One region of the Cohnella sp. GCM10020058 genome, then DNA from elsewhere that is predicted to be linked to it. Evidence: predicted binding sites of a transcription regulator. Region 1 holds the regulator's gene; the other holds the start of a gene.
What was found. The regulator NrdR, encoded in region 1, represses ribonucleotide reductase genes. The targets are predictions, from matches to a motif close to AACACNATATATNGTGTT.

Region 1 (4,417 bases):
CGGTGATTCTTATAGGAATCGGCACTTGGGCATTAATCCAGTTCGCGCGTAATCGCAAGGCGGATAAAGAAACAAGTGCCGGGGCGAACGGCGAGTCAGCGGACGGGGGACAGAGCGACGCAGCAGCGCAGCGCGCCCAGGTTGGCGAATCTCTCGCATCGGGATCAGGTGCAGAGGGGGCGCATGCAGCTGACGCCGTTAGTGTCGTGCCGATGCTGACGCTTGAGCTTCGATTGTTCGGCCTTATTATACAAATACTGCGAACGCCGTCGGTCGCCGACGTTGACAGGTCGGGTATTATTACCTCCGGCGAGGCGCTGCTGCTCGGCATTGCCTTGTCGCTGGATGCGTTCGGAGCGGGCATCGGCGCTGCGCTCGTCGGATTCCCGGCTGTGCCGACCGCGATCTTGATCGCTGCGGCGAGCGGCATGTTTCTTTGGGCGGGCATGCGCGTCGGATTTCTGGCATCGGGAATGCGCTGGGTGCAGAGACTGACCGTGTTGCCGGGCATTATTTTAATCGTAATGGGCATATTCAAGCTGATGCAGGCCTCTTGAGGTCTGCGGTATAGGCTTGATTTTTACGACTCATGCCATTATCCCATTGACTCAGCAGGTTCATCCGGCATTTGCGCAGCTCGTGCAGCTTGAAGCCGTATCTGAGCCGAGGGGATAATGGCATGGCAGGGTAGCACCAGAGCTGAGCGAGCGGGATAATGGCATGGCAAGGCAGGGGAGCGCCAGAGCTGAGCGAGCGGTATAATCGTACAAAGGACGGCAACCCTTTCATTTGGAGCGAACGACGGCATACTTTGCCGCTGCAAGGAGGTTGGCAGGATGAACATCGGATTGACCGGAGGCATTGCTACCGGCAAGAGCACAGTCGCGCGTATGTTGGTGGCCAGGGGGGCAGCACTCGTCGACGCCGATCGAATTGCCCGGGAAATTGTCGAACCAGGACAAGCTTCCCTCGCCCGGATCGCAGAGCGATTCGGTGCAGACGTCATTCGGGAGGACGGCACGCTCGACCGGCGGTTGTTGGGTTCGATCGTGTTTGCGGATGTGGAGGAGCGCAAAGCGCTTGAGGCGATCACGCACCCGGCCATTCGCGAGCGAATGCGCGAGCGGATCGCCGTGCTTGAGGCGGAGCAGGCGGACCGATTAGTCGTGGCGGACATTCCGCTGCTGTACGAGTCGGGGCTGCAACACTTATACGAAAGCGTCATGGTGGCTTACGTTCCTCGCGAAATTCAGCGCATTCGTCTGATCGAGCGCGACGGGCTGTCGCCTGAAGAAGCGGACAAGCGACTTGGCGCGCAAATGGACATTGAAAAGAAACGGCAGCTTGCCGATTACGTGATAGACAATAGCGGTACGCTGGCCGACACTGAAGCGCAGCTGGATCGCTTCTGGCGGTCGCTTCAGTCGGGAACGGTTTCGTTATGAGTAAAAAAAGGACGAGGCCGAAGCGAAAACGCTGGTTTTTGCTACTGTTCCTCATTATCGTCGCGTTGCTGTTTATCCGTTCGGAATGGCTTGGCAAGATGGTATACCCCATTCAGTACCAAAAAGAAATTCAGTCGAACGCGGACCGCTATGCCGTGGATCCTCGCCTGATTGCGGCTGTCATACGGGTAGAATCCAATTTCGAGCCGAATGCTGTCTCTCCGAAAGGCGCGATCGGTATCATGCAGATCATGCCGGATACCGCCGAATGGATCCTCAAGCAGGACGACTTCGGCAGCATCACGGCCAAGCTCGCAGGAGAGCGAGCCGACGCGGGCATTCGCCTCGGATCCTGGTACCTCAAGGAGCTGCTGCGGCAATTCGACGGCGATGCGGTCAAGTCACTGGCCGCATACAATGCGGGACCGGGCAAGGTGAAGCAGTGGCTCCGGGATGGCAAGTGGGACGGCCGCGAAGAGACGATCTCTGATATCCCTTACGGAGAAACCCGGCGATACGTGCAGAAGGTGCTTTTTTACCGCAAGAAATATGACGAACTATATGACAATTGGTCTTAAGCGCGTTAAAATGGAAAAGAAGCCCTGAAGCACGAAGCTTCAGGACTCCTTGTTATTGAATTACCTAGGTGAAGAGCGTGAACTTAGAAACGGCCTGCGAGTTGTTGCTCAGCGATTTGTACCAGGCGCTTAGTGATGCTACCACCAATCGAACCGGTATCGCGAGTAACCATGTTCCCGTAGTAACCGTCTTGCGGGATTGCAATGCCGAGTTCTTGAGCAACTTCATATTTCAGTTGGTCAAGCGCACCGTGAGATTGAGGTACGACCAGGTTGTTGCTGTTGCTGTTGTTTCCTTGGCTCATGTTGTTCACCTCCTCGCGGTTGGTAAACGTATTATGTGCCTTATCCCCGGAATCATGTAAGGGAAGGCTTGGAAATTTAAAAAAAGTTTCTCTCGTCGAAGGAGAGCCGCATCCATATGAAATGTCCTTATTGCGACTACAACGGTACGAAGGTGCTCGACTCCCGTCCGGCCAACGACAACAAGTCGATTCGCCGCCGTCGCGAATGCGAATCCTGCAATCGCCGCTTCACGACTTTCGAGATGGTCGAAGAGACACCGCTGATCGTTATTAAGAAAGACGGCAGCCGCGAAGAGTTCAGCCGCGAGAAGCTGCTGCGCGGCCTGCTGCGCGCATGCGAGAAACGTCCCGTATCCGTCGGACAGCTCGAGATCCTCGTCTCCAACGTCGAGCGCGAGCTGCGCAACACCGCCCAGGCGGAGATCGACAGCAACATGATCGGCGAGAGCGTCATGGAGCAGCTGTACCCGGTCGACGAGGTCGCATACGTACGCTTCGCGTCCGTGTACCGGCAGTTCAAGGACATCAACATGTTCCTTAAGGAATTGAACGTGCTTATTAATAAGCACGGGATTTGAAGTTTTGAACTTGTTATTGGTTTGCAGGCGGACAGGCTCTGCGCCTTAGAGGGGCAGAGCTTTTAAGCTTTATGTACATGAAGAAAAATTGTTCAATTTATTGTTGACATGCCTTTTGATCCTGTGATAAGATCATTCTTGTCGCCAACGAACGATACGTCATATGGGGCCATAGCTCAGCTGGGAGAGCGCATCGCTGGCAGCGATGAGGTCAGGGGTTCGATCCCCCTTGGCTCCACCAAATGCAAACTTCAGACACGCCGAATAAGGCGTGTTTTTTGCATTTGGTGGAGCCCCTGAGGGGGCGAACCCCGGGGGGCGTTCCACGCGCAGGGAGCCGAAGGCGGACGAGCATGGCATCGATATCTACCGCTGCGCTCTACATCGGCGAATCTGCTTCGTCAGCAAAGGTTAATGAGGATATCGTTATCCCCCTTGGCTCCACCAAACATACGATACTCGAATCCCTTGCGTAGCAAGGGTTTTTTCCTTTTGGTGTTTTCCCTCTTCGGCGGGTCAATCATCGGTTTTGATGAATCGGGGACGGATTGGGGACGAAAATTTTTACATCGTGCTGCCGAATCCGAAGGAAAGCCTTCAAGGTCCAATACCCGTAAGGCAAGTCGATATGGTGATTTTTCTTAGGCAATGGATAAAATGGTGGAGGACGGGTCGACTTGGAATCCCTTGCCTGCCTTCCGCCCTTGGCCGCACTAACATCTTCTACACGACCTTCTTGCGGTTGTAAGATCGTCCCTGAGGAAACACGAGGGCGTTTCCTCGTCGGCACTCCGATTAGTCAGTGCCCCAAAGAAGTAGTATTTCGTAAAGCAAAAATCCCCAAAGATATCGAGTATATTTCCCCATCGTCGCGTGGGGAATTTTGTCACGGCTCTTTTGTCACGGCTCTTTCATGAGCGCATGCTTCATTCTGTAGCTAGCTCTCACCTCGAAAACGAGTAGATGTCCATGGTGTGCTAAACGGTCAATCATCGCCGCGACCATCTGGCCATCGGTGAAGACGGTTCCCCATTTAGAGAATTCCAGATTCGTTCTAATGACTAGACTTCGGCTTTCATAGCTGTCAGCAGAAGCTCGCCTCGAGCGAGCTTGACAAGACTCAGAGGCTGGAGAACGAATCAAGAAGGCTTTCAGTCGCAGAGGTTATCAGAAGGGCGCTCGCTCCATCAAAATGGTCCTGGAGCATGGTTATCTATAACTGTAAACGGATTCGCAGGCACATGAGGAATTTAAACCTCGTCTGCCCTCACTGCAGGACTAATTCATACAGAAGAATGGCTAAGACAGTACTGGAGCACCGAGTCGTACCGAATAAAGCTACAACGGGAGTTTAAGAAGGGGTTCCTGGGTCTTGGCTGCTCACTGACATCACTTATCTTCTACATGGACGGTCGGAGATGGCTTTTTTATCGATGATCCTGGATGCCTCCACGGGAGAACTGTTGGCTTACAATCTTTCCAATTGCCTTACCCTATCTTTGGCGACGAAG
Region 2 (4,417 bases), on a different contig from region 1:
ATCGGATAATACGTCGTCGAATTCGCGTACGTCCGCGTCTCGATCTGCTCGACGATCGGCATAACGCTGGAAGTGGCATTTTGCACGTAGGAGATGCTCTGCGTCGGCGCGATCGCCAGCCGGTAGGCATGGTACAGGCCGTGCTTCATAACGTCGGCCTTCAGCTGCGCCCAATCCTGCTGCGTCGGAATCGAGATGCCGGCGAACAGTTCCTTGACCTTGTCCGTGCGCGGCGTGTAGTCCGTCTCCGTGTAGCGATCGAAGTACGTGCCTTTGGCATACTCGGATTGCTCGAAGCCGTCGAACGTAATGCCCGACTTTCTGGCGATATCCATGCTCTTCTCGATCGAGTGAAAATTGATGCTCATGAAAAACGTGCGTGCGAAATCCTTCGCCTCGTCGCTCTCGTAAGCGATCTTGTTCTTCGCGAGATAGCCGTGCAGGTTCATCGCGCCGAGGCCGATGGAGTGCAGCTCGCGGTTCGCCTTGGCGACGCCCGGCGCGTTGGCGACGGTCGTCATGTCGCTCACGGCGGTCAGGGCCATTACGCCCTCATGCACCGATTCCTTGATCTTTTTGTGTTCCATGACGTTCGCAATGTTCAGCGATGCCAGGTTGCAGCTGATGTCGCGGCGAATGACGTCGGGCTGGCCGTAGTCGCCGATCTCGCTCGTCTCCTGCAGCTGGAAAATCTCCGTGCACAGGTTCGACATCTTGATGGCGCCGATGTCCTTGAGCGCGTGATCCTTGTTCGCGTTGGAGCGGTTCATAATGTAAGGATAGCCGGATTCGAGCTGCGTCGTCGCGATCTTGACGAGCATGTCGCGGGCGGTCATGATCGCTTTCTTTTTCACCCGGTCGTCGGCGAGCAGCGTGTCGTACATCTCGTCGATATCCATATCGTCCAGATGCTTGCCGTAAGCCTTGAACACCGTATATGGGGCGAATACGTGCAGCGGCTTGTTTTCCTCGGCCAGCTTGTAGAACTTCGAAGGAACGATCAGGCCGATCGACAGCGTCTTGAGACGGGTTTTCTCGTCTGCGTTAATCTTCTTGCTGTCGAGGAACTCCATGACGTCCCAGCCGAAAATATTGTAGTAACCGGCGCCGGAGCCCTTGCGTTGACCCATTTGGTCGGCGTAGGAGAATGCGTCCTCCATCAGCTTGAGTACGGGCATGATGCCCTTGGCCGCGCCTTCGACGCCCTTGATGCTCTCGCCGCGCCCGCGCAGCTTGGACAGGTTGACAGCGACGCCGCCGCCGATCTTGGACAGCTGCATGCAGGTGCCGAGCACATGGTTGATCGAGTTGAGCGCATCGTCCATCTCCAGAAGGAAGCAGGACACCATCTCGCCGCGGCGGCTTTTGCCCGCGTTGAGGAAGGTCGGCGTCGCCGGCTGCACGCGCTGTTCCATCATGGCCTGCGCCAGAAGATGGGCCGTATTGACGTCGCCGCGTCCCAGGTGCAGCGCGACGATCGCGACGCGGTCCGGGTAATGCTCCAGGTAGATGCTGCGGTCGTTGCTCTTCACCGCGTAATCGGTGTAGAACTTGGAAGCCGCCATATAAGAAGGAAACTTGAAGTCGTAGCCGTGCGCAATCCGGTACACCTCTTCGACCTCATGCTCCTTGTACTTTGCAAATACGTCCTCGTAGTAGTCGTTCTCGATCATATAATGGACCTTGGACAGATGCCCCGTGAACGACAGGCTGCGCTGCTTCACTTCTTCCATAAACGCATCGACGGCCTCCAGATCCTTGTCCAGTTGAAAGAATCCGTCAGCGTCGCGCTGCATCAGCAGGTTGTTCAATTCAATATGCCGCAACTGCGCTCACCTCCCGCTTAAAATTATCGACGTCGCGCTGCGTTCCCGACAGCTCGAACTTGTAAAGCACCGGTACCCCGTACCGCTCTGAAATCGTATCCGCGCTCTTCGCGAAGCCGTTCCCCCAATTGCGATTGCCGCTGGCCGATACGCCAATCATCTTGCTTGCATTGCGCTCCAGGAAGGAGACCACGTTGTCCGGCACTTGCCCGAACCCGGTCGTATAGGTGACCAGGACGAACGGCTCGTCCAGCGTCTCGGTCTCGTCGATCGGCACGGCCGGCAGATTCAGCTTGCCCACGAACCTCCGTACATTCCCCGTCTTCGATGCGTATGCGATCAGCATGGCGCAATCCCCCTCCTGAAAAGTTGAAAATATGTAATAAAATAGAAGAAACGGCGCGCAGAAATACGCTGTGCGGGCATCACGAAAAAGCTTTCGCTCGTACTGCAATGCAGCCTTCGAAAACCCGCCGAATATCCTGTTGTTTGCACCGCCGGCACTGGCTTGCCGGGTCAACTTATCGTCATTTTCCGCTACCGTTTATTAACCAACGCCCGCGGACTTCAAACCGATATGTTGAGGACATTTATAAATTTATATCAATATATTGTGCCTGTCAATCCATGGAGCGGCCTAAAATTTATAAGATGCAGGCAGGAATTCGCAAAACCCGCGTCCCGCAAGGGTTGCGGTCGATTGAGATCGATTCGTAAAAAAACGGCGGGCAGACAATTGCTGCCGCCGGCCCGTCCATACTACATATAGGGGGACTTCTTGTCCGATTTGTCAAGGGATTGTTTTCGAATTTTTCGCCGTCAATTGCGCATGCGCTGTCTGAACTCTTTGGGCGAATGCTGGTTGTGCCGCTTGAACAATTTGTAGAACTGCGCCATATTCCAGATGCCCACCTCGAAGCTCACCTCCATGATGCTAAGGTCGGTCGTAAGCAGCAGGCGCTCCGCCTTTTTGATTCGGTTAAAATTCACGTAGTCGACGAACGGAATGCCCATCGTGCGCTTGAACGTCTTGATGAAATGATGGTAGCTCATGCCGAGCAGGCGACGTACGTCGTCCACCGCGATCTTCTCCCCCAGGCGGCTCTCCACGTAGTCGAGCACCGGCCGCATCCGCAGGATGCCCGCCTCTTCCGTCCCCCGCAGCACGCCGCGGTCGTCGCCTCTGAGCATCAGCAGGAGCAGACGCTTGATCGACGCGCTGACCGCGATCTCGTAGCCCGTACGCCCCCTGTACGTCTCCTCGTAAATGTCGGCGATCAGCGCATGAGCCTCGTTCCGCGCGGAAGGGCTTGCTTCAAATATGTAGTTCAAATCCTCGAGCGGACCGGTCAGCTCCGAGAAGTGATGAAGGTAGGGCAGAATGCTCTGATCGAAGTGCCGCACGAGATCCACCTGGAAAACGATGTATCTGACAGGCTTGCCAGCCGCGCTCCACGTCCTGTGCGGCCGGGAGGAACCGATCACCATGACGTCCCCCGGCCCGAGCATCGTCAGCGACGACATCGTCTGCACCTCAAGACCGCCCTCGATGATCGCCAGAAACTCTACTTCTTTATGATAATGCCAATGCCAGGCGTCCGTGGCTTGGCGAATCCGCTCCACGCCGTGGAGCTCCCACACCTTGAGGAACAGCAGCGGATTCTGGTACACGACTTTTTCGTTGACCGCGTCCGCGTGCGTATCGATAGCGTTCGGCATTTCGGATCGTTCACCTCTTTAGTAGCTTCATCAAGCAGTATAACACTTTTGAATATAAATGAATTAAGATCAGACATATTCCGGCAAGCTCCGATTGTCTATACTGAGAACAAGAAAGCATATACAAGTATACGAGGATCGGGAGGCTGCATTTAAATGGCACAGCGTATTAGAGTCACGGTATGGAACGAGAACCGCCACGAAAAAACGAGCGAAAAGGTGCGCGAAGTATATCCGGAGGGCATTCACGCCGCGATCGGGCAAGGACTCGGCACGGACGAGTTCGAGGTTCGCTACGCAACGCTCGACGACGACGAGGAGCACGGCCTGTCCGAGCAGCTGCTCAGCGAGACCGACGTCCTGTTCTGGTGGGGACATATGGCGCACGGCGACGTCAAGGACGAGATCGTCGAGCGCGTGCAGGGCCGCGTGCTGCGCGGCATGGGACTTATCGTGCTGCACTCGGGCCACTTCTCCAAGATCTTCAAGAAGCTGATGGGCACGTCCTGCGATCTCAAATGGCGCGAAGCCGACGAGAAGGAACGCATCTGGGTCGTGGCGCCCAATCACCCGATCGCGGAGGGCATCGGCGAATACATCGACATCGAGGCCGAGGAAATGTACGGCGAGCACTTCGACATCCCGGCGCCTGACGAGTTGGTCATGGTGAGCTGGTTCGAAGGCGGCGAAGTATTCCGCAGCGGCTGTACGTTCCATCGCGGCCAAGGCAAAATCTTTTACTTCCGCCCCGGTCACGAGACGTATCCGACTTACTACAACGAGCAGGTACGCCGCGTGCTGAGCAATGCCGCCAAGTGGGCCGCGCCTTCGACGCGCGAATACCCGAAATACGGCAATCACAAGCCGCTCGA

Region 2: the regulator NrdR is predicted to act here: its motif matches at 2,427-2,444, upstream of nrdI (class Ib ribonucleoside-diphosphate reductase assembly flavoprotein NrdI).

Annotation. Positions count from the first base shown of each region.
Region 1 covers NZ_JBHUJV010000001.1:442,166-446,582, forward strand. Annotated here, with positions in the region: gene ACFSR7_RS01830 (MntP/YtaF family protein) at 1-557, shown strand, start outside; gene coaE (dephospho-CoA kinase) at 837-1,445, shown strand; gene ACFSR7_RS01840 (lytic transglycosylase domain-containing protein) at 1,442-2,023, shown strand; gene ACFSR7_RS01845 (alpha/beta-type small acid-soluble spore protein) at 2,107-2,328, opposite strand; gene nrdR (transcriptional regulator NrdR) at 2,445-2,906, shown strand; tRNA gene ACFSR7_RS01855 (tRNA-Ala) at 3,072-3,147, shown strand; gene ACFSR7_RS01860 (ATP-binding protein) at 3,807-4,049, opposite strand; gene ACFSR7_RS01865 (hypothetical protein) at 4,325-4,417, shown strand, end outside.
Region 2 covers NZ_JBHUJV010000019.1:19,936-24,352, reverse strand. Annotated here, with positions in the region: gene nrdE (class 1b ribonucleoside-diphosphate reductase subunit alpha) at 1-1,826, opposite strand, end outside; gene nrdI (class Ib ribonucleoside-diphosphate reductase assembly flavoprotein NrdI) at 1,813-2,172, opposite strand; gene ACFSR7_RS30760 (helix-turn-helix domain-containing protein) at 2,646-3,545, opposite strand; gene ACFSR7_RS30755 (ThuA domain-containing protein) at 3,702-4,417, shown strand, end outside.